4 regions of the Micromonospora sp. NPDC127501 genome follow, and region 4 is predicted to be linked to each of the others. Evidence: riboswitches for the same ligand, from Rfam matches in the RefSeq annotation. Region 4 holds a riboswitch; each other region holds the start of a gene.
What was found. A riboswitch is a leader RNA that binds a small molecule or an ion and turns the genes downstream of it on or off. The one in region 4 is predicted to bind cyclic di-AMP.

Region 1: another riboswitch for cyclic di-AMP. It lies ahead of ABTW72_RS18555 (coiled-coil domain-containing protein); the one in region 4 lies ahead of ABTW72_RS06050 (C40 family peptidase).
Region 2: another riboswitch for cyclic di-AMP. It lies ahead of ABTW72_RS22180 (coiled-coil domain-containing protein); the one in region 4 lies ahead of ABTW72_RS06050 (C40 family peptidase).
Region 3: another riboswitch for cyclic di-AMP. It lies ahead of ABTW72_RS09100 (C39 family peptidase); the one in region 4 lies ahead of ABTW72_RS06050 (C40 family peptidase).

Annotation. Positions count from the first base shown of each region.
Region 1 is NZ_JBEORJ010000007.1:208,264-212,491, forward strand. Features, by position in the region: gene ABTW72_RS18550 (hypothetical protein) at 86-595, opposite strand; gene ABTW72_RS18555 (coiled-coil domain-containing protein) at 735-1,799, opposite strand; cyclic di-AMP (ydaO/yuaA leader) riboswitch at 1,805-1,936, opposite strand; gene ABTW72_RS18560 (cation diffusion facilitator family transporter) at 2,081-2,998, opposite strand; gene ABTW72_RS18565 (HelD family protein) at 3,105-4,228, opposite strand, start outside.
Region 2 is NZ_JBEORJ010000010.1:34,765-38,992, reverse strand. Features, by position in the region: gene ABTW72_RS22185 (YibE/F family protein) at 355-1,725, shown strand; cyclic di-AMP (ydaO/yuaA leader) riboswitch at 1,892-2,022, shown strand; gene ABTW72_RS22180 (coiled-coil domain-containing protein) at 2,027-3,046, shown strand; gene ABTW72_RS22175 (carbonic anhydrase) at 3,103-3,840, opposite strand; gene ABTW72_RS22170 (helix-turn-helix transcriptional regulator) at 4,066-4,228, shown strand, end outside.
Region 3 is NZ_JBEORJ010000003.1:376,067-380,294, reverse strand. Features, by position in the region: gene ABTW72_RS09110 (hypothetical protein) at 1-173, shown strand, start outside; gene ABTW72_RS09105 (hypothetical protein) at 307-1,077, shown strand; cyclic di-AMP (ydaO/yuaA leader) riboswitch at 1,362-1,502, shown strand; gene ABTW72_RS09100 (C39 family peptidase) at 1,736-2,584, shown strand; gene ABTW72_RS09095 (alpha/beta fold hydrolase) at 2,708-3,454, shown strand; gene ABTW72_RS09090 (CDP-glycerol glycerophosphotransferase family protein) at 3,459-4,228, opposite strand, start outside.
Region 4 is NZ_JBEORJ010000002.1:440,682-444,909, reverse strand. Features, by position in the region: gene ABTW72_RS06060 (C40 family peptidase) at 1-103, shown strand, start outside; gene ABTW72_RS06055 (N-acetylmuramoyl-L-alanine amidase) at 159-2,141, opposite strand; cyclic di-AMP (ydaO/yuaA leader) riboswitch at 2,377-2,512, shown strand; gene ABTW72_RS06050 (C40 family peptidase) at 2,589-3,566, shown strand; gene dcd (dCTP deaminase) at 3,641-4,219, opposite strand.

The sequences.
Region 1 (4,228 bases), on a different contig from region 4:
AAGTGCAAGATCGCGGGGCAGGGCAAGGCTCTTGCGCTCAGCGCGACGGCTTTGACCTGCTCCCCGCGTGCACCGGCGGCGACGCCTACTTCGTGGTTACAGCGCGGTCGCGGCTCGTGTGGGCGGGTCGGGCGGCGGGACGCCTGCCCCACGGCTTGTAGGTGGACAGCACCGTCGCGATGATCATCAGGCTGGTCGACACCGCCGGCGCGATGACCAGGTCGGCGCGATCTCGTGCGGGCAGGGCGCCGCCGACCGCTCCAGCGTGCCGCAGGTTCGGGGTGAGCAGGAACAGCACCAGCCCGACCATCACCGTGGTGAGCACGAGCTTGACCAGCACCCAGCGGTGGCGCAGCAGGCCCCACGGGGTGAGCAGCGAGCTGGCGACTCCGATCAGCCAGACCAGAACGCTCAGCGGCGCGAACAGCACCGTGCCGACCAGGGCCGTGACCGGATAGACCACCGCCGGGTCGGCCCCCCGCTGCACGGCGATGCCGAGGGTGAGCAGCACCAGGTCGGCGCCGAGCCAGCCGAGCGAGGTGACGAGGTGCAGGGTGAGCAGCGCCTTGCGGGTGGTGGGTCGGATCCTAGGCATACCGCGATGCTGCCCGCGGACGGCGGCCGGGTCGTCCGACGAGCGACGACATCAGGGGTACGCCCGGCGACGTAGCCCGGCCCGGACGCACGTGATGCCTGTGAGCCATCACGACTCACAGGCATCACGACTGCGTGGGTCAGTAGACCGACAGGTGTACGTGGTTGGTGTGGTCGGTCGACGGGGTGCCGTGCGCCCCGCTGTACGACTTCCACCCGCTGCTGGGCAGCCAGATCTGCCTGTACCAGATCACGTAGAGCACGGCGAGCCGGTCCGCGTTGCGGATGAAGTACGCGGCCAGGTTGTTGCCGTACGTCTTGTCGCCGCCGGTGGCGTTACCGCCGAAGCCGCCCTTCTGCGCCGCGAAGTCGCAGGCCCGGCCCTTCGGGTGTTCACCCGAGCCGCTGGGGCGGTGGCACGAGACGTACCTGGTGAATCCCGCGGCCTTGGCCTGGTTGAGCGCGTGCAGGGTGCGGGGGGTGATGCAGCCGTTGGCCGGGGTGGGGTCGTTGACGCTGCACGACTCGGAGGGCCAGGAGCCGTCGGAGTTGCGCGGCGCGGCCGTCGCGTTGGCGCTGGAGGTGCCCCGGTTGGAGCTGGTGTCGGCGGTGGTCTGCGGCTTGGGTGTGGTGGCCACGGTCAGGGCCCGTTCGGCCTGCTCCTTGCGCTTGGCCATCACCGCGACCTGCTTGCGCTGCTCGTTGATCTCGCCGTCCAGGGCGACCCGGGTGCGGTTGGCCTTGTCCTTGCTGTCCAGGAGGTCGCGCAACACCCGGTCCTCGTTGGCCGCCACCGCGTCCAGCGCGGCCGCCCGGTCCATGAAGCCTTCCGGGGTGTTGCTGTTGAGCAGCGCCGACATCGCGCCGAGCCGGCCAGTGCGGTAGGCCACTTCGGCGATCTCGCCGACCTTGCCGTTGCGCTGGTCGATCTCGACCTCGATGGTCTTCAGCTGGGTGGCGAGCTGCTTCTGCCGCTGAATGGAGGTGTCCAGGGCGCGCTTCGCGTCCAGGTAGCCCTTGCTGGCCGCCTCGAGTTGGGCCCGCAACGCCGGGGTGCCGCCCTCCTCGTCGGAGTCGGGTGCGGCGGCCCGCAGGCCGGTCGGGGGAGCGGCCGAGGCGGTGCCGGCCGGAAGCGCGACGCCGAGGGCGAACATCGCGACGATCAGGGCCGCCAGTCGGGCGGCGGGTGGTCGTGCTGGTGCCACTGCGCATGTCCTTCCGTCAGCCGCCGACCGGGTTAGCTGACGGGTTCGGGACGGAAGATCCCTACCGCTGACGCGGATACACCCCAGGAACATGGTTCCCCGGTTCGCCCAGTTGGGCGATTAGGCGGCGACCGCCACCGGCGCCGGGAGGGCGCCGCCTGGTGGAGGCCGGGACCGAGCCTACCGGTGCCAATGGGGCCGCTGCAGCCAATGTGACGGACGGTGCGTGCGACACCACGGAAAATTACGGCAAAAGCGGAGGAAGGCTGTGAAAACCCCCGTCACCACTCGATGGAGCCACACGCTCCGGAAGCGGCGCCGGGCTCGATCTGCAACGTCGCGTGCTCGATGCGGAAGTCGTCGTGCAGGGCCGTACGCGCCGCGGTGAGCACCGCACCGACCTCCGCGCCGGGTGCCATGGTCAGGTGGGCGGAGGCCACCTCCATCCCCGAGGTGAGCGTCCAGACGTGCAGGTCGTGCACCTCGACGACACCGGGGACGGCGGCGAGCCGGTCGTGCACGGCCGTCACCTGGAGGTGCTCCGGGGCGGCCTGCACCAGGATGCGGATGGCGGCGCGGGCCAGCCGCCAGGTGCGCGGCAGGATGAACACGCCGATGGCGACCGCGACCAGGGGGTCGGCCCACCACCAGTCGGTGACGGTGATGAGCAGCGCCGCGCCGATGACGCCGAGCGAGCCGAGCAGGTCACCGAGCACCTCCAGGTAGGCGCCCTGGAGGTTGATGCTCTCCCGGACTCCGGCGCGCAGCAGCGCGAAGGCGGCGATGTTCGCGAGCAGGCCGAGCACGGCCACCGCGAGCATCGGGCCGGCGATGACCTGGTGCGGGTCGCCGAAACGGCGGATCGCCTCGATCACCACGTAGATCGCGACGCCGGAGAGCAGGACCGCGTTGGCCAGCGCGGCGAGCACCTCGAGCCGGTAGAGCCCGAAGGTGCGCTGCGGGTCGCCGGTGGCCCGCCTTGTCGCCGTGATGGCGGCGAGCGCCATCCCGATGCCGAGCACGTCGGTGAACATGTGCCCCGCGTCGGAGAGCAGGGCGAGCGAGCCGGTGTGCAGGGCGACCACCGCCTCGACCACCATCAGGGTGGCGAGCAACCCGAACGCCGCCCAGAGTCGACCTCGGTGCTGGTGTGCGGCATTGGCGACGGACCCATGGTGGTGGTCATGACCTGCGCCCACGAGAACCACCTTCCGCCGCTGGTCGGGACCCGGTCAAATGTATGCTCACATCGCTATGTGTGCAAGTGTACGGGCGGGGCCTTCCGCTGAGGGCAGTCCGCACACGTCAGCCGGTCGGGTCGATGGTGGTGAGCCGCTGGGTGGCTCGGGAGAGCGCCACGTACAGGGTGCGCACCCCGGCGCCCGGATCCGCCCGGATCTCGCTCGGGGCGACCAGCACCACCCCGTCGTACTCCATGCCCTTGGCCTCGAGGCTGGTCACCACCTGCAACCTCGGCGCGCCGAGCGCGCCCAGCCACCCGGCGACCTCGTCCCGGCGGGGGACCGGCGTGATCACCCCGACCGTGCCCTCCACCTCGGCCAGCAGACCGGCGGCGGCCTCCACTGTCGCGGTCTCCAACCCCGTCGCGGGCACCACCAGCTCCACCGGCTCGACCCCGGTGGAGCGCACGGCGGTCGGCAGCGGCAGGTCCGGGTAGAGCCGACGGATCTCCGCCGCCGCCACCGCGAAGATCTCCGCCGAGTTTCGGTAGTTGGTGGTCAGCGTGAAATCGTGTCGCTTGCGCCGGCCCAGCGCCTGGTCGCGGGCTCGGGTCAGCTCCTCCGGATCGCCGGTCCACGCGGTCTGCGCGGGGTCGCCCACCACGGTCCAGGAGGCCAGTCGGCCGCGTCGACCGATCATCCGCCACTGCATCGGCGAGACGTCCTGTGCCTCGTCCACCACCACGTGCGCGTACTCCCGGTAGTCCTCCGGACGCTCCCGGGCCGCCGCGCGGGCGGCCCGCTGACGTTCACCGAGGGTGCTCAGCTCACGGACGCCACCGGCGAGCTGGAACGGATCGCGTCGCGCACGGGCCGGCTGCGCGGGCTTACCGAGCAGCGCGTCCAACTCGTCCAGCAGCGCCACGTCGGCGATGGTCAGCCCGGCCGAGTCCAGGTTTCGGTACGCGGCGTTGAGCAGCCGGATCTCCGCCGAGGAGAGGATTCCCCCGGCGTACCGACGCAGCCGGTCCGGCTGCGCCAGCCAGCCGAGCACGTGCCGGGGGTGCAGCCGAGGCCACCACGCCTTGAGGAACTCCCGGAACTCCGACCGCTCGGCGATCTCCGCCTCGAAGGCCGGTTGCACCGGCAGTCGACCGCTGCTCAGCTCACGGGCCTGCGCCCAGAGCGCGGCGAACACCCCGTCGAAACCAGCTCGGCGCACCTCGTTGCGTCGTGCGCCGCGTTGCA
Region 2 (4,228 bases), on a different contig from region 4:
CGCGTCGCGGTCGGTCCGGATCGGGCGGTGACGAGGCGGGCATGGCTCCAACATGCCGCCCCGGAGAGCGCCACGCGAGCGGTTCGGCCGCCCGACACTCCGCCACGACCTGCAACCCCCAGGAGGGCTGGTTAGCATCTCCCACGATGGCCCTCCGAATGCCGCTGCACAGTCGGGCACCGGCGCCGCCACGTCGTGGCGTCGCTCCCGGCCGACCGGGCCGAGCACTGACCGTCCGTGATCAAGCGGTCGTCAGGCAGCGATCCGCCCCGCCGTCCGTCGCGTTTCCACCGCAACGGTGAACCGCCCGGCCCGCTGACCCGTATCCCGCACCGGATCGTTGGGAGTCTCGCCTTGGGTTCCGACCACACCCACAGTGCTCCGTCCGCCCCACCACGGGTGCGACGGATCCTCGTCGTGACGGTGGTACCCCTCTTCGTCGCCACGGTGCTGGCCGCGGTGCTGCTCTGGCCGCGCGGTGGTTCACCGCAGACCGACGGTGGTGCGGACGTGCCGCGCTACCCCGGCACCGTCACCCGGGTGGTGAGCGAGCCGTGCCCGTCGGTGCCATCGGTCCCCGAGGGCACACCGAGGGTCGGCGATGGGCGGTGCGGCACCGTCGACGTCCGGGTGGACGACGGGCCGACCGCCGGCCAGCAGGTACGGACACCGGTGCCCGACGGACCCGGGGCACCCCGGGTCGAGGTCGGCGACGAGGTCATCCTGGTCGAACTGGCCGACCCGACCGATCCCACCACCAGCAACTGGAACATCGCCGAGCACCAACGCGGCACCCCGATGGTGTGGCTGGCGGTGATCTTCGCGGCCGCCATCGTCGCGTTCGGTCGGTGGCGAGGTCTGGCCGCGCTCGCCGGGCTGGCCGCCAGCTTCGCCATCCTGCTCACCTTCGTGCTGCCGGGCATCAGCGCCGGCAGGTCACCGCTGCTGGTGGCGGTGGTCGGCGCGGCCCTGATCATGTTCGTGGTGCTCTATCTGACCCACGGGGTCACCGCACAGACCTCGGTCGCGGTGCTCGGCACCCTCGGCAGTCTGGTGCTGACCGGCGTGCTCGCCACCATCGCCACGGCCGCGACCCACCTCACCGGCTTCGGCAGCGAAGACGCCACCACCCTGTCGATGTTCCAGGGCGACGTGGACCTGCACGGTCTGCTGCTCGCCGGGATCATCATCGGATCGCTCGGGGTGCTCGACGACGTGACGGTCACCCAGGCGGCCACCGTCACCGAACTGGCGAACGCCAACCCCGGGCTGACCCGGTTGCAGCTGTACCGCGCCGCCACCCGGGTCGGCCGCGCGCACATCGCCTCCACTGTCAACACCATCGTGCTGGCGTACGCGGGTGCGTCACTGCCCCTGCTGCTCCTGCTCACCGCCGACTCGCGGCCGATCGGGCAGATCCTCACCAGTGAGTTCCTCGCGCAGGAGATCGTCCGCAGCGCGGTCGCCACCCTCGGTCTGATCGCCGCCGTTCCGTTGACCACCGGGTTGGCCGCGGTGGTGAGCGCTGCCGGGCGTAACGCTGCAGAGGCGTCCACCGACGCTCCCGCGCCCCGGCCCCAGCCGGACCGCAGCGAGGCACTGGCCGCACTCAGCTCACCGCGAACGGCCGGCTCCGACGAGCCGGGCCGGACGCGGACCGCACCCCCATCCGAGGCCACCGACCGGTGGCCGAAGTCGAACAGGAGCACGGATACGGCATGGTGACACTCCTCAGCGTGACCAGATCGGGCATCCACCCTGAGAACCGCGTCACTGGTCACTCAACGCTATGGCGAAATGACGCTTTTGGTCGGCATCCAGGCGTAGCTCACCCGGTCGACTCTCGGGTAACCTCGCTGCCGGTCACCGATGAAGGCGCGAAGCGGCGCCTGCGGTGCCACCGCCCAATCGCCAACCGGCGAGCCGGGGACCCAGGTACCTGGGGTGAATCCGCGTCAGCGGTAGGGGCCACTTCCGCCCCGAACCCGTCAGCTAACCCGGTCGGCGGTCGACGGAAGGGAACATTGTGACGGCACCCCTACGCCGCTGGATGACACCCGTGGTGGCCGTGATCGCCGCACTGACCGTGCTCGCCGGGCCGCTCCCGGCGCACGCCGCCCCGACGAATCCCACACCCTCCGGGCACGAGGAGGACGGCGAGCCCAAGCTGCTCAACGACGTCATCGAACAGGCCAACCGCGACTACTCCGCCGCAAAGTCCAAGCTGGACAAGTCCAAGAAGCGCCAGGCCGAGTTGGCCGCGGAGGTCGACAGGGCCAAGGCCGACCTGGACGCGTTGGCCCCGCAGGTCGGGCAGATCGCCGCCCAGGCGTACCGGACCGGCCGGATCGGCGCTGTCGCGATGCTGCTGGAGAGCGAAGCTCCCGACTCGTTCGTCCGGCGCGCCGGGATGCTCGACGAGATGAACATGGTCAACGAGAAGAAGCTCTCCGAGGTCAACGAGGTGAAGGCCCGCGCCGAGCAGGCCAAGCTGGCCCTCGACACCGAGGTCCGCGAGCAGCAGAAGCAGACCGCCCTGATGGCCAAGCGCAAGAGCGAGGCCGACAAGGCGCTCTCCCTCGTCGGCGGCAAGGGTTTCACCGGCGGCCTGGTGGACGCCACCTCCAAGGTCGCGAAGATCGGCCCGGGTCGCACGGCCGACGGTGACTGGAAGCCCCAGTCGTGCAGCGAGAACGACCCCACCACGTCGGGCTGCATCACGCCGCGCACGCTGCACGCGTACAAGGAGGTCAAGGCGGCCGGCTTCAACCGGTTCGTCGGCTGCTACCGCCCCGGCGGGCCGTGGGAGCACCCGAAGGGCCGCGCCTGCGACTGGTCGCTACAGAAGAGCGGGTTCTCCCCGTGGCACAACAACGACACCCGGACGTACGGCAACAACGTCGCCGCGTTCCTCATCCGTAACGCCGACCGGCTCGGCATCTACTACGTGATCTGGAACCGGCAGATCTGGTTCCCGGCCACCGGCTGGAGTTCGTACAGCGGGCCGTCGAACCACACCGACCACGTCCACATGTCGCTGCTCTGACCCGCACGATCCCCGTCGAGGGCCGTTCCGCGTGACGCGGAGCGGCCCTCGTCGCGTCAGACCGTGGCAGCCGCGGCCGAGTCGGTCGACCCGGGCGATCCGGCCGGGGTCGCCAACGTCGCGAGGTCGGCCGGTACGGCGGCCACCGGGCGCACCGCTCCGGCGGCCAGCCGGTAGGACACCCCCACCACCGCGCACCGCCCCCGCGCCACCGCGTCGGCCAGCACGGGCGACTGCCCGAGCAACGTCTCGACGGTCTGGGCGATGTGGACGTCGACGATGCCGTCGATGTCGTCCACGCCCTCGGCCGCGGCCCGACGCAGGCTGGGCAGCACGGCGTCGACCACCGCGCGCAGATGGCCACTCGGCGCGGTACCGGTCGCGGCGGACTCCCGGGCGGCCTGCACCGCACCGCACGAGTCGTGGCCGAGCACCACCACCAGCGGGGTGCCGAGGACGGTCACCGCGTACTCGACGCTGCCGAGCACCTCGGGGCCGGTGGTGTGCCCGGCGGTGCGAACCACGAACAGGTCGCCCAGGCCCCGGTCGAAGATGATCTCGGCGGCCAGTCGCGAGTCGGAGCAGCCGACGATCACCGCGAACGGGTGTTGCCCGTCGGCCACGGCGGCCCGGTGCCCGGCGTCCTGGTTGGGGTGGCGTGGGGCGCCATCGACGAAGCGCCGATTGCCAGCGACCAGCTCGGCGTACGCCCGGGTCGGCTCGCTCAGCGCGGTGGCCCGCTCGGTGGTCCGCTGCGAACCCGGCTGACCGCCGGAGCTCCCGGTATGACTCATCCCGCACCTCGTCTCGACGCATCTGACCTGGTCAAGCCGGCTTTCCGCCGGCCCGGCGGCGGGCGCTGGCTCGCGCTCAACCGTCACACGCACCGTAAGATGCGTCAAGGTATGCGTGATTTAGATTTCATACGTTGACTTCGGCCACCCCCTGGGCAATCTTCCCGGGGCGGGGCGGACCAGACTCTCGCGAAGGCAGGCGGACATCGGGAAAGGCGGTCACGGATGGCGAGCACGGTGACGGACGACACCGGCGGCGGGCGGAACTGGACGTTCCTCACCAATCACGGGCACGTCCTGCTGGCCATCGCCCGCGACCCGACCGCCCGGCTACGCGACGTCGCCGCCGAGGTCGGGGTGACCGAACGGGCCGCGCAGGCGATCGTCG
Region 3 (4,228 bases), on a different contig from region 4:
AGGCCGCCGAGGAATCGGTCCCGGCATGGTCGGTCGACACGCTGATGGCGCTCCCTGGCGATCAGGGCACCATCGCGGCCGGCGTGCTGCCGGTCGGCGCGGCCGAATCTGACCGGCTGCCTCTCGTCGACGCAGCGGACGGTCGGGCTTCCCGGGCCCCACCCGCGCGCTGAGCCACCGGGACGACCGTCCCGACACCGCGCCCTGTCGACCCACCCGCTCCCTGACCCGCCGACCCGTGGCCCGCCGTGGCCCGCCGGTCGGCGCGGCTTCCCATCGCACTGCTCTCTCCCCGAGGTGCCGACCATGGAGACCGTCGTCTTCTACCAGTTCGTGACCGAGGTGCCGCAGGCCGCCGCCATCTGGTCGACGCTGTTCCTGCTGACCCTGGGCCTGCTCGCCGTGCTGGCCGCGCGCCCCGAACGGGACCGGCCCACCGACGATGCGCTCCCGGCCGGGCCCACTGCCCGGGAGCTGGCCGCCGCCGAGGCCGTCGACCTGCGCCGCTACGCCGAGGAGGTGGCCGTCGCCGCAGCCGGCGCGACCACCACCGCCAAGCGCCGGCGTGCCGCCTGGCTGACTGCTCAGGAGCAACTGGAACAGGCCTGGATCGGGTACGACGAGGCGGACACCGCCGCGCGTCGCTTCGCCGGCGCCGGGGCGCTGCCCACCCCGCAGACCCCGCACACCCCCGCCGAGTACGCCGCCCGGGAACGCTATCTGCACCGGGCGGCGATGGCGGCGTACTGGCGGGGCGACCTGACCATGGCGCAGCTCGGCGACGTGTTCGGGCACCGGCGCGGCTGGGATCCCCGGCGACACCCGGTCGAGCAGGAGGTGCTGATCAGCCGGGTGGTCCGGGATGCGCGGCTGGCCGACTACCAGGTGGCCGCCGACCGTGAGCGGGCCGCCTGGCGCGACGCGGAGTTGGCCGCCGAGTCGGCTCGTGCCCTCGCCGAGGAGGCGTACGCGGCGGCGGCCCGGCTCCGCCCGACCCTGGTGCCAGCGCGCCGCACGGTGGCCGGGGCGTTGCGTCCCGCCGTCGTGGCACGGTGGCGCCCGGCCCGGGTGGGTTGAGCCCAATCCGTGATGTGAGGCCGGTCACCTGATCGCGAAATGGGACGGCCGGCGCGATCGGCGGGATTGTTCCCGCGATTGTGGCCGCGTTTTTTGCGGCCTGTCCGGTTGTCGCCCGCAGGCGTCGCCGTAACCGGTTGTCCCATCGAGTCACGTCATCGGTAATACGCGCAGAAATTGTCGCGCCAATTGGGGTTTACGCAGGTGAACCTGGCTTGGCAGGGCGTTGAGACGCCAGTAGTGTCGTCCCGTCCGGTGCGGTAACCGATCGCAAGACGCGACGCCGCATCGACCCGCTTAATCGTGATCAACGAACCGGGGACCCACCAGTAAGTCCGGGGTGAATCCGCGAGCCACGGCCCGCGGTAGGGCGTCTTCCCGCCCGAATCCGTCAGCTAACCCGGTAGGCGGTGTCGGAAGGAGTCCCATCCTCGTGCAGCACCTTTCCACCCCTCGGTTGTTCCCCCGCCTCCACGGCGCGGCGATGCACCCGCTCATTCGTCGCGTGACGGTGAGCTGACCCTCCGGGTCATCGCCTTCCCCGCCCGGCCGCGCCGGGCGTTCCCCTGAGCGGTTCACCATCCGCGGACCCCTGTCCGCGCGCTGGCGCCTGCCCGGATACCGGTCCGGCACCGGTGTGCCGCTCTCCCCCCGATCCGTGGAGGACCCCGTGAAGCACACCCTGCAGCGTCAGCTCCGCCGCCTCGCCACCGAGCGCCCGTACCAGATCGTCGCCGCCTCCGCCGCGGCCCTCGCGATCGCCACCACCACCGGCGCCCTGCTCACCACTGCCGACGACGCCCCGGCCGGCCAGCGCAGCGCGACCACGGTCGCCGAGATGCGCAGTGACGTCGCCGCCTCCCGCGGCGAGGCACGGGACGCGTCCCCCTCGGCCAGCGCCACGTCGACCACGGCCGCCCCGGCCACCAGCGCCGCGTCGCCCGCTGCCAAGGCCAGCAGCAACCCCGACCTGACCCGGAAGCCGGAGCGGCCGAAGCCGCCGGCGACCAAGGTGCTCGACTACGACTACGAGGCGCAGAACACCTACTACAACTGCGGCCCGGCGGCCACCCGGAACGCGCTCAGCGCCGCCGGCGTCGACCGCACCCAGGAGGAGCTCGGCGCCGAGCTGGGCACCACCGAGATGGGCACCAACTCGGCCGAGGACACCACCCGGGTGCTCAACGCCGAGGTGAAGGGCTCCCCGTACCGGACCCGGATGTTCCCCGGCGCGCCCAGCCCGGCCCAGATGGACCGCCTCCAGGCCGACGTGGTGAAGGCCATCACCGACGGCCGGGGCGTGGTGGCCAACGTCGTCGGAGACGCCACCGACACCGACGGCGGCTGGCACTCCTACGGCGGCGGGCACTACATCGCCGTCGTGGGCTACAAGGACAACGGTCGCACCGTGCGGATCGCCGACTCGGCGAACCCGGCCGACCCGTCGTACTGGATCACCACGATCGACCTGGCCAACTGGATCACCAGCCGGGGCTACTCCGCCTGACCCGGGCACGCTGACCGCCGCGGGCGCCGTCCCCCACAAGGGGCCGGCGCCCGCAGCGGTTGTCCGCGCGGTCCGTCATCGACGGCTCTCGTACCCGACCGTGAACCGTGGGAGACTGCGGCCGTGGTGGAGAAGACGGGTGGTCACGCCGGCCGCAGGCCGGTCCTGCTGCTGCTGCACGGCATGGGAGCAACCGGGGACGTGTGGTTGCCCTGGGCGCCGTACCTCGAGCAGCACTGGCCCGGACGATGGCTGGCACCGGACCTCGCCGGTCACGGCTGGGCGTCGCCGCTGCCGTCGTACTCCTTCGCGGGCTTCGCCCAGCAGATCGCGCAGGCCCTCGCCCCCGACGACCGGCTGGTCGTGCTCGGACACTCGCTGGGTGGGGTGGTCGGCCTGGCGCTCGCCGCCCGTGACGCCGGTGCGCCGGTGGACGCGGTGGTCGGGCTGGGCATCAAGGCGCTCTGGTCACCCGCTGAGCTGACCCGCGCCGCCGAGGTCGCCGCCCGCCCCGTGAGCTGGTTCGCCAGCCGCACCGAGGCGGCTCGCCGCTACCTGCGGGTGTCCGGGCTGGCCGGCCTGGTCTCGCCGGACCACCCGGTGGTGGACGCCGGGCTGCGCCAGGTCGACGGCCGGTGGCGCCTCGCCATGGACCCGACCGCCTTCGCCGTCGGCGAACCCGACCTGGCGGCGCTTCTGGCGGCAACCGACGTGCCGGTGGTGCTGGCGCGCGGGGAGAACGATCCGATGGTCACCGACGAACAGCTCAAGGAGTACGGCGTACCGGTCGCCACGCTTCCCGGTCTCGGGCACAACGCGCACGTGGAGGACCCGGCAGCGGTGCTGGCGCTGCTCGACCCGTACCGCTGAGCGGCTACGCCGGTGTGGACGCGGTCAGTGTCTCGGCCGGTGCCAGCTCCCGGCGGGCGGCGGTCAGGAACGCCTCGGCGTACGCCTCGGCCGGGAAGTCACCCAGGTAGCGGCGGCGGGTGGCCCAGCGGGCCTCGGCCAGCGGGTCGGTGTCCAGCAGGTCGGTCAGCACCGCGTCCACGTTGGACATGTCCCGGCGCAGCACGTAACCCGACCCGGCCAGTGGGAACCGCTCCACGAACCGGTCGCCCTGGTCGCCCATGTCGGTGACCGCGTACGGCTTGCCGGAGTAGAGGAAGTCCGAGATCACGCCGGACACGTCGGAGACCAGCGCGTCGGCGGAGTTGACGCACTCGGTCAGGCTCAGCTGCCGAGCCGCCGCGCCGACCACATGCTGGCGGCCGGTGCGGGCCCGGTCGGCGACGAGCAGCTCGGTCAGGCGGCCCAGTTGGCGGGCCGACGCCGGGTTCTGCGTGGTGTACGGGTGGGCCCGCAGGATCACCGTCGCGCCGCGCTCCAACAGCCGGCGCAGCAGGCCTTCGGCCACCGGAAGCGAGCAGTAGTCGGCGTCGGCGTGGTGCCCGGTCCAGGTCGGCGTGTAGAGCACCGTCGGGTGCGCCAACCCTCGCGCGGGCTCCGGGCGTACCTCGATCGACTCGACCTGTGGGCGACCCACCACCACGAACTTGTCCGCCGGGATCTGTACTCCGGCGCGGGCGTACCGGTCGATCGCCGCCTGCCCGGCCACGAAGATCCGGTCGAAGATCCCCGACA
Region 4 (4,228 bases):
TCTGGGTAACAACCAGATGGTGCACGCGCCCCGCGCCGGTAAGCCGGTGCAGGTGTCCAGCATCAACACCATGCCCGTCGCCGGGTTCCGCAGACCCGGCTGATCCACCTCGCGCGACACGACGGCCCCCGGTCACCGACCGGGGGCCGTCGTGGTTCTCAGCGGGGAGCGCCCACCGGGGACGGCAACAGCTGCACGTCGGCGAGGTCGACGTACATGATCCGGTGGCCGAACTGGATCTGCGCGTACCGGTTCTTGCCGCGGATCACCGTCCAGTCGCCAGGTGAGGAGCCGTCGAACGTGCTGGCCCGGTAGTACTCGCCGGCCAGCACCGCGCCGACGGCGTACCGCTGCCCGGCGGCCAGGGTGTACTGGAGCGGCGAGATCGCCTGGTAGGGCACCCCTTCCGGGTACGCGGACTGCTCCGGGTACGCCCGTCCGTAGACCGGAACGGTGGTCCGTCCGGGCTTCGGCGTGGCCACGACGCCGACGGTCCAGCTGGCGGTCGGCGCGGACGCCGGGTTGTGGAACCAGGCCCGCTGCCCGAGGTACCAGATCGCCGTCCAGTCGCCCTGCCGTCCGGCCAGCGCGTACGTCTGCCCGGCGGACGCCCGGGCCCCGTGGTCCGACACGACCATCGTGTTCGGGCTGCCGTCCGGGCGGAGCGCGATGTCGTTGACCAGCGGCGCGTCCGCGGACGGTGCGCTGCGTAGCACCACCGCCGAGGAGCCGCGTGGCGCACAGGGCACGCCCGGGGTGACGCAGTCGGTGAACGCCGGCTGGTTGGTGGTGTAGTCCGGGTCGATCCGGACCATTCCGGTGGCCGGGGTGCCGGTGTCCAGTCGAGGGGCGTGCAGCAGGTCGAAGTAGTGCGTCCAGTCCCAGTACGGGCCCGGATCCCAGTGCATTCCCCGCACTGTCGAGGCGATGGTGCCGGGCACGTTGTCGTGCCCGATGATGTGCTGGCGGTCCAGTGGGATGCCCAGCCGCAGCGCCAGGTGCCGGACCAGCTTCGCCGAGGTCCGGTACATCGCCTCGGTGTACCAGGTGCCCTGCGCCGCGAAGCCCTCGTGTTCCAACCCGATCGACTTCGCGTTGACGTACCAGTTGCCGGCGTGCCAGCCGACGTCCTTGGTCTTCACGTGCTGCGCGATGTGCCCGTCGACCGAGCGCAGCGAGTAGTGCCAGCTCACGTAGGTCGGGTCCTGGACGAGTTTCAGGGTCGTCGCCCAGCTCGCCTCGGTGTCGTGGATGACGATGTACTCGATCTTCTGCCGTGCGGGCCGGTCGGAGAGGTCGTGGTTGCCGTAGTCGCCGTCGCCGAACGCCTCGTAGGGCGCCGGGATCCATTCGCAGGAGATGGTGCGCGGGCACTCCACCCCGTCCGGGCGGGCCAGGCGGCGCAGGCCCAGCCGGTCCAACCAGGAACGCTCGGGCCGCACCACGCGGGCTGGCAGGGTGACACGCTGGCCGTCGTCGGTCACCCGGGCTTCGCCCGCGCCGATGGTCGTGAAGACCTCGTCGGCGAAGGCCGCTGCGGCGTCGGCGCTGTCCGCGCCCGAGTAACGGGCCACCGCGCCGTACCAGGCCGCCGGGTCGGTGTCCGCGCCCACCGGCGCGCCCAGCTCCCTCTGGTACGCGCTCAGCAGCGCGGCCCCACCCCGGATGTTGAGGCCCGTGTCGGTGCGCAGTGCCTCGGGGGTGGTGCCGGTCAGCGTGGCGGCGGCGTCCACGGTCTGCAACGCGGCGGTGGACGGCGCGGGTGCCTCGACCGGCCGGGTCGCGGGCACCCGGGCGGGACGGGAGTCGTCGCCGCGTGGGTCCTCGGCGCCGGCGTCGTGGTGGCCGCGCCCGGGTAGGGCGGCCACGTGCCGCGCGTCGGTCAGGTGCATCGGGCCGTAGCCGCCACTGGTGCTCGGTGTGCCGGCGTTGGTGTCCCAACGCGACTCCAGGTAGGAGACGCCGAGCAGCACGACGGCCGGCACGCCGTACTCGGTGGCCGCTGCGGCGTACTGCTGCTGGCGGTCGGTGGTGGGCGCGGCGGCGGCCGGGCCGCTGGAGAGTGGCACCGTGGTCGCGGCGGCGACCACGGTGGCGGCGAGCAGTGCGCGCCAGCCGGTCGACAGGGTTGGATGGTGCATCGAACCCCCTAGATTCTCGCGGAGTGAGGTCAGGTCACCATCGCGCCGTCCGGGAGGTCGCGTCAATACCTTTCCATCTATCGAAGCATGCGGAAAGAATTCTTCACACACGGTCGGTGACCTCGTCCAATCCGTACGGAGTGTCACTGCCGCACGGGTTGCGGATCGGTAACAAGCGTCTCTACTCTGGTCATTCGTCGGCCCGACAGCAGCTCCGCCCAGCCCGGGCGGTAACGGACCGACACCGCCGAGTCGTTTCCGAGCGAACCGGGGACCCAGGTCCCTCGGGGTGAATCCGCAGCCACTGCGGTAGGGCGCCGACTTCCCGCCCGAACCCGTCAGCTAACCCGGTAGGCGGTCAGGAAGAAGGAGTACGGAACCCCGGTGGCACTCCATGCCCCGCGGCCGTCGTCCGAGCGGTCGGCATCAGCCGGCACGCCGTCGATCGTGCCGCGCCCACGCTGGTCCCGCTTCACCACCGCACTCGCCGCGCTGGCCGGCGTCGCCGTCGTCCTGACCGGCAGTGCCACGGCGGCCCACGCCGACCCGTCCGTCGCCGAGATCGAGCGCCAGATCGACGCCGACTGGAACAAGCTCGAACCGATCATCGAACGGCACAACGCCACCCGCATCGACCTCGCCGCGAAGCGCAAGCAGGCCGACGCGCTGGCCGCCCGGATCACTCCGCTGGAGCGCCAGGTCGACGCCGCGATGGACAAGGTCAGCGCCCTGGCCGTACGCGCCTACAAGGGTGAGAACGTCTCGACCGTCAACGCCGTGCTGGGCAGCCGGTCGCCCAGCGAGGTGGTCGGCCAGCTCGAAATGCTCGACCGCTTCGCGCACAACCAGCAGAAGGACGTACGCCAGGTGGCCGACCTGCGCGACCAGCTGGCCGCGCAGAAGGCGCCGCTGGACGAGATGGTGGCCCAGCTGACCCGCACGGAAGCTCAGCTGGCGGCGAAGAAGAAGCAGATCAACGACGAGATCGACCGCCTGCAGAAGCTGCGCCTCAAGGTGTACGGCAGCGGCGGGGGCGGTCCGCTGCGCCCGGCGCCCTGCCCGGGGAGCTACCCCGGCGGCGCCGCGGGCACCGCTGTCAAGTTCGCCTGCGCGCAGATCGGCAAGCCCTACGTCTGGGGTGCCGAGGGCCCGAACTCGTACGACTGCTCCGGGCTGATGCTGGCCGCCTGGGCGAAGGCCGGCGTGTCGCTGCCGCACAACGCCGCCGCGCAGAGCCGGGTCACCAAGAACGTCAGCAAGGGCGACCTGCGCCCCGGCGACCTGGTCTTCTACTACAGCGACATCCACCACGTCGGCATGTACGTCGGTGGCGGCTGGGTGGTGCACGCCTCGCAGGCCGGTCAGCCGGTCAAGATGAAGAAGGTCGACGACGGCCCGATCCACAGCTACGGCCGTCCAGGCTGACCCAGGATGACCGAAGGGCCCGTCGCGATCACCTCGCGGCGGGCCCTCGTCGTCTCGGTCCTGGCGGCTGAAGCTCAGCGGGTGGGCCAGGTGCGCCAGTGCTGCCAGGCGCGGCTGGGTGTCGGCCCCCGCTGGCCCTGGTAGCGCGAGCCGTAGACCACCGAGCCGTACGGGTGCTCGGCCGGCGAGGAGAGCCGGAAGATGCAGAGCTGCCCGATCTTCATGCCCGGCCACAGGGTGATCGGCAGGTTCGCCACGTTCGAGAGTTCCAGCGTCACGTGACCGGAGAAGCCCGGGTCGATGAAACCGGCGGTGGAATGCGTGAGCAGCCCGAGCCGGCCCAGGGAGCTCTTGCCCTCCAGTCGGCCGGCGAGCTGGTCACCCAGCGAGATGACCTCCAGTGTCGAGGCGAGCACGAACTCCCCCGGGTGCAGCACGAACGGCTCGCCGTCGGGGACCTCGACGGCCGAGGTCAGGTCGTCCTGCTGCATGGCGGGATCGATGTGGGTGTAGAGGTGGTTGTTGAAGACCCGGAACAGCCGGTCGAGTCGGACGTCGATGCTGGACGGTTGGACCAGAGTGGGCTCGAACGGCTCCAGGCCCAGCGTGCCGGCCTTGATCTCGGAGACCAGGTCGCGGTCGGAGAGCAGCATCGGACCACC